2 regions of the Cellvibrio polysaccharolyticus genome follow, and region 1 is predicted to be linked to the other one. Evidence: predicted binding sites of a transcription regulator. Region 1 holds the regulator's gene; the other holds the start of a gene.
The links. The regulator FliA, encoded in region 1, starts transcription of late flagellar genes. The targets are predictions, from matches to a motif close to TAAAGTTATNNNNNNNNCGGCCGATANCC.
Positions count from the first base shown of each region.

Region 1 (3,415 bases):
AATAATTTGGCACACTCTTTCAGCTCGCCAATAAAATCCTCGTTGGTGTGCAACTGAATGTCTGATGTCATGGGTACGCCTTTGCCGAAGCCTGAACGTTTTATGATGAAAGCGGAGAAATACAATCAGAGTTTTATCACTCAACAGCAAGACCGGCGGCGAACAGCACAACAGTCAGGCGGAATAACGCGCTCCGTTAAATCAGTCTCAGCCGACACGCTCGAAAATTTTCTCGATTTTTTCCTTGAGAGCTTGAGCGGTAAAGGGTTTAACCACATAACCGTTCACACCGGCTTGCGCCGCTTCAATGATCTGATCGCGTTTGGCTTCGGCGGTTACCATCAGCACTGGCAGAGACGACAGACGTTCGTCGGCGCGTACCGCACGCAGCAAATCAATACCGGTCATACCGGGCATATTCCAGTCGGTGACCAGAAAATCAAAATCACCGCCTTTGAGCATAGGTAATGCCGTCACGCCATCATCTGCTTCATGGGTGTTGGAAAACCCGAGATCTCTGAGCAGATTCTTAATAATCCGTCGCATCGTCGAAAAGTCGTCAACGATCAGGATTTTCATATTCTTATCCAATGCAACCTCCAGCTACTCAAGCGTGAAACTCTAATCATTATCAAACCGGCAGATACCGGCGATGTAGTTGTTGGCAAATACGAGTGTTATAGCCGCCACTATTATGCGGTGTTTGCTGACTATGTCGGCCTGGAAACACTTTTCCTGAGTGGCATTTTGATAAAAAAGCCATTCATTACGCTAAAATGGCGTCAAATTACTCATAAATGCGTTCAGGGTCAATCTTTGCTCTTCCAATCGGTCAATCGGGTACGCAGGCGAAGCGCTGCCTGGCTGTGTATTTGACTCACCCGCGACTCGCTTACCCCTAATACCTGACCGATTTCTTTCAGGTTTAATTCTTCGTCGTAATACAGCGCCAGCACCAGCCGCTCGCGTTCGGGCAACTGCATAATGGCTTCTGCCAGCGCGCGTTTCATGGCATCGCGTTGCAACCCCTCCAGCGGGCTGGCGTAGGCGCTGCTGGATTCACTGGCATCAATGTTACTGTCGTCGTCACCAAAGGTTTCTTCGTAACTGAACAGGCGGCTGCTGTTGCTGTCTTGCAACATCGCGTGGTATTCATTGAGAGGAATATCCAGCTCGGCGGCGATTTCCGAATCCTGGGCATCGCGCCCGCAGCGGGCTTCTACCGTGCGAATGGCACTGGCGATCAAACGGGTGTTGCGATGCACCGAGCGGGGAGCCCAGTCACCACGACGCATTTCGTCAACAATTGCACCACGAATGCGAATACCGGCGTAAGTTTCAAAACTGGCGCCGCGCGTACCGTCATATTTTTGTACCGCTTCCAGCAGCCCGATCATGCCCGCCTGAATCAGATCATCTACCTGCACACACGCAGGCATACGCACCATCATGTGGTACGCAATGCGTTTCACCAGAGGGGCGTATTCCTCAACACGGATAGGCTGATTCAGTTGTTGTGTCTTGTCGTACATGGCTAATCCATCAACTGCGGCCATAACGGAACTCTCGCAGGCGGTTAATAGCGATTGTTGGCAGCCTGTAACAGGCGCTCGACAAAAAACTCCAGACGACCGGTGGGTGCGCCGGGTAACGGCCATTGATCGACAGTTTTGGCCAGATTACGAATGGCAACAGCAGCTTTTGAAGAAGGGGCGAACTCCAGCAAAGCCTTTTGCTTTTGTACCGATTTACGAACATTCTCATCAAACGGCACACTACCCAGAAATTGTAGACTCACATCGAGGAATCGTTCGCAGACGCTGTTCAACTTATTAAACATGTGCGCGCCTTCGTGCTGGGTGCGGGTCATATTGGCCACAACGCGGAAGCGTTGTACCTGATATTCCTTATTGAGCAATTTGATCAAAGCGTAAGCATCGGTGATGGATGAGGGTTCGTCACACACCACCACCACGATTTCATTGGCAGCACGCAGAAAGCTCACCACCGTCTCGGAAATACCGGCGGCGGTATCAATCACCAGAATATCAACCTGGTCACCGAGATCGTTAAACGCGTTGATAAGACCGGCGTGTTCAGCAGGACCCAGCGATGCCATGCGCTGCACACCGGAGGATGCCGGCACAATTTTAATACCAGCAGGGCCGGTCACCAGCACTTCGCTCAAGGTATGGGTGCCGGCGAGTACATCTGCCAGGGTATGTTCGGCTTTTAGTCCGAGCAATACATCCACGTTGGCCAAACTCAGGTCAGCGTCCAGCAAGACCACGCGACGGCGCAATTCTGCCAGCGCAATACTGAGGTTGACGGAAATATTACTCTTACCTACCCCGCCTTTTCCGCCGGATACGGCAATTACCTGCACGGGACGCAATTGACTCATTTGAGCGCTGTCTCCTGACGTTTGCTACGTCTGTTGTTCTGTACGCTTGCGCTGCCAACAGTGGCAACGCAGAAGTTAATAAAAATGCTGTTACACCAATGCACGAGTTCGCTGTTGCGAACTGACCGGGGTTGACGGTCGCATTTGGCTTTTTAACAAACCGGCTGCCCGTGTTACCAGTTGATGGCCACGCGCAACTTCAATGTGCTTTGGAATATCCTGGCCGTCAGTGGTGTAGACCAACGGCAATTTGCTCTGCTGGATTACACTCAGGGCTTCTCCCAGACTGGCGGTTTCATCCAGCTTGGTAAGAATGCAACCTTTCAAACCCGCAGCACCGTAAGCATGAATGGACGCTTTCAACATTTGCTGCTGGCTGTTACTCGACAATACCAGCAGTGTTTTAATCTCGGGCTGTTTGGCCAGCGATTGTAACTGAGCAGTCAGGTGCGGATCACCATGTCGAAAACCCGCCGTATCAATGAGAATCAGTTTGTAATTTTTCAAACTGTCAATAACCTGGCCGAGCTCCTGTTTGTCCTCTACCACCCTTACCGGCACGCGCATAATACGCGCCATAGAGCGTAATTGATCGTGCGCCGCAATGCGATAAGTATCTGTAGTTATTAGCGCGACACTGTCAGCGCCATGGCGCAATACGAAACGCGCTGCCAACTTTCCTATAGTCGTCGTTTTACCGACACCGGTTGGGCCAACAAACGCATAGATTCCGCCCTGATCTACCACGTCTCTGCCGGCTACCGGCAATTGGCGGGCGAGATTGGCCTGCGCATCGGCCCAGGCTTCCGGCAATACATCCTGACGCTTGCAGCGGGTCAAAACGTTGGCAATGATGTTCGACGTAAAGCCCATCCGTTCCAAACGACGACCCACGCTGGCAAGCACCGGCGATGACGCCATACCTTGCTGCCCGGTCAGCGCTTGCAGTTGCTGCTCGAGCATAAAACGCATGTCCGCCAGCTCGGCTTGCAAATCGGATAATTGTTGGCT
Region 1 is NZ_PRDL01000001.1:2,195,937-2,199,351, reverse strand. Features, by position in the region: gene C4F51_RS09380 (protein phosphatase CheZ) at 1-71, opposite strand, end outside; gene cheY (chemotaxis response regulator CheY) at 208-591, opposite strand; gene C4F51_RS09370 (RNA polymerase sigma factor FliA) at 810-1,556, opposite strand; gene C4F51_RS09365 (MinD/ParA family protein) at 1,577-2,404, opposite strand; gene flhF (flagellar biosynthesis protein FlhF) at 2,495-3,415, opposite strand, start outside.

Region 2 (3,415 bases), 240 kb from region 1:
CTATCAAATTCCGCCTGGTCGTAATTCTCCCCGCCGCCGTTCAACTTCGATTCGCCCGGCGAACTTTTCGACAGCGAAAAACCGGGGGCGATAAAGCTGCCGGTTCCATTGTTTTTCCTGTCTGAAAAATTAGTCATAGCAACTCATTAACCGCACGATAAAAGAACACAAATGAAGCGCCAGCATACAACATCCCCGGCGCACCTGCTCTTTATATTAACCGGGCAAATGCCCGGCTATGCAATCAGTGCCCGGGGTTGGCGAACCTCGCCAGACTTATTTTAATAAATGAGAATCACCTGCAGCCAGAATATGTTCGCTCACCCGACTCGCCAGCTCATCCGGATGGAATTTCGCCAGGAAGTCATTGGCACCAACCTTTTTAACCATGGCTTCATTAAACACACCGCTGAGCGACGTATGCAAAATGATATGCAGATCTTTCAAGGCGCTATTGTTTCGTACTTCGGCAGTAAAGGTATAGCCATCCATCTCCGGCATTTCAATGTCGCAGATAATCAATATCAGGTCGTCATGCGGGTGCTTGCCGGCCGAGAGCAGGCCTTGCAGATACTCCAGCGCTTCCGCGCCGTCTTTTTTCAGCACGGTGCGAATACCCATGGCTTCAACCACGCGCTGAATCTGCTTGCGGGCGATGGACGAGTCATCAACGATCAACACGTATTTCTCGATCACTCTGTCAGCAATACCCTGCCCTACAATCCCCTCACTGATGGATTCTCGGGCGGGTGACACTTCAGCCAGAATTTTTTCTACATCGATAATTTCAACCAGCTGACCATCCACTTCGGTAACGGCGGTTAAATAATGCTCTTTGCCGGCGCCGGTGGGTGGCGGATGAATATCGCCCCAGTTCATGTTAACGATACGTTCAACCGCACGAACCAGGAAGCCCTGCGCCGAGCGGTTGTATTCCGTAATAATGACAAAGCACTTATCAATTTCTGCCAGCGGATTGCGACCAATCGCCTGGTTCATGTCCATGATCGGCAAGGTACCACCGCGAATATGGGCCACGCCACGCACAACCGAGCTTCTGCCAGGGATAGCATTCAGGGGTGGGCACTGCAACACTTCCTTAACCTTGAAAACGTTGATGCCATACAACTGGCGCCCTCCCAGCCGAAATAACAGCAACTCCATACGGTTTTGACCAACCAGCTGCGTGCGCTGATCAACGCTGTCCATTACACCTGCCATACACAATCCCCTGAGGATATTAATTAACGGCCCGTTTGCTGCCGATACGATAAGTTGGCCAGTTGTACAAATACTGCCCTGCCACGGCACACTAATTGCAGAAACCGGCTCTATGAACAAGATAGCGGCAGAAAACCGTCAGCCTTTAGTGCTCTTATCGCACCTGTTGCCTGCGTTAGCTTCCATTTTAGTGGCGCGGCGGGCTAATTGCCGGGCTAACACGGTATTTTGTGACAATTTACGCGCCAATTGCGCCGGGATTCAAGGGGTCAAACCATGAAAAATGCCTTCATGGACACATTTTTTTACTGTCTTGCCAAAAAGGCGGCAAAAGCGACCGTTAACTTAACAAAAGTCAGCTGGCTGTTCGCAATGATAATGACGGTGTCGGGCGGTGTTATCGCCTTGCCGGCGATTGCATCAACAGTGGAATCGCTGCAGACATTGCAAAGCCGGGTGCAACAACAGGCGGCTCAATATTATCAGGGCGCCAAGGCGAAGAAGACCAACATTAGCGTTAATGCGCTCGACTCCCGCTTGCAGTTACGCTCGTGCGTCAAATCTCTGACCATCACACTGAATGACCCGCAATATAACGGTGGCAACCAGACGGCTCTGGTGCGCTGCGACGATGAAGCGCCCTGGTCTATTTATATACCGCTGCAAATTGCGTTGTTTTACGAGTATCCGGTGGCATCACGCAATATGGCCCGCGGCGATGTGGTCAGCGCCGGCGATATTCAGACCACCCTGGTAAACAGCACCGGCCAACGACAGGGCCAGATTGACAGCGCAGTGGATATTATTGGCAAGTCACTGCGCCGGCCGATTCGTCAGGGCGAAGTGTTCCGTAGCGCACAGCTGGAAATGCCAACCGTGGTTAAACGCGGTGATCTGGTCAGTATTCTCACCCAGGTAGGCGCCATCTCCGTCAGTTCTGCTGGCACCGCGATGAGCAATGGCAAAATCGGGGAAAAAATCCGGATAAAAAACAACCAGTCTGACCGGGTCATCATGGCCGAGGTGATTGAGGCAGGTAGCGTTCGCACACTTTAAGTGGTCGCAACGCACAGGAATTGAAAGATACGCCGCATTAAAGCGGTCTGATCGCCTGAAACACGGTAAAATGTGTGATGCAGTGCCTAAAAAAGTAACTTAAGGCGTTAAAGTTTCAGCTTTTCTGCCGATAACCTTTTTGAGCAACCTGTATTCGGGCGAATCGGGAACTTTTATAGCAGTTGGGGAATAGAAACCATGGTCATCGACATTAACAACAATTTTTCCAGTAATGCATCGAGTGCGTCGCGCAACCGCGCCACCGCCCCGACAACCGGAAAAGACACACCTGCCCAGGCAGAAACCATTCCCGCCAAAAGCGGCAAGGATCAGGTCGTGATCAGTGAACAGGCTCAGGGGTTGAGAAAACTCCAAACGTCTATTGGCAATCTGCCAGATGTAGACAGCGATCGGGTCAACGCGTTGCGTCAGGCAATTGCGGAAGGCAAGTTCGAAATCAACGCTGACCGTATTGCCGAAAACATGTTGAACCAGGACGCGCTGCTGCGCTAGAACCCTGAGCGACGGGTAGCGCCCCCAACCGCTGCCCGTTAATTGCGGTTTTTAACTGGAATAAATTCTGCCCGAATTTTCTAACGAGGTTGCCCATGTCCATGAATCCTGCCGTTTTACAACACATGATCAGTGTTGATATCAACACCAGTGAAACCTTGATCGCGCTGATGAACCACGAGCGCGAACTGCTTGAACAGCGCCAGCACGAAGGCCTTGGCGAGGTTATTGAGCAAAAAAACCAGCTGCTCAGCCAATTGGGTGAAAATGCCCTTCAACGTCAGGCCTTATTGCAGAGCCTTGGCTTACAAGCCGATGCCGAAGGCTGGGAAACCCTGCTCAGCACACACCCGGCGCTTACCGAGAGCCGTGAACCCTGGAAAAAACTCACGCAGCTTTTTACAGAGTGCCAGCGGCTCAATGAAATTAACGGCAAGATGATCAATCGCTCGCGCCAGACTCTGGGCAATCTGCTCAACCTGTTGCGCGGCCAGGCGGCCGGCCCCAAGCTCTACAACCAAAGCGGTGTTGCCAGCGGCAACGGCGGCTCCCATTCGGTAACGCGGGTGTAAACCACCCGTTTTTTCACCCGCCTGCATCATCCCTTTGAATTCAAATACAAAAA
Region 2 is NZ_PRDL01000001.1:2,437,043-2,440,457, forward strand. Features, by position in the region: gene C4F51_RS10435 (CheR family methyltransferase) at 1-137, opposite strand, end outside; gene C4F51_RS10440 (chemotaxis protein CheV) at 277-1,221, opposite strand; gene flgA (flagellar basal body P-ring formation chaperone FlgA) at 1,594-2,277, shown strand; gene flgM (flagellar biosynthesis anti-sigma factor FlgM) at 2,476-2,790, shown strand; gene C4F51_RS10455 (flagella synthesis protein FlgN) at 2,886-3,362, shown strand.
Region 2: a site for FliA is predicted at 1,341-1,369, ahead of C4F51_RS10440 (chemotaxis protein CheV). Genes of this name have one in related genera too.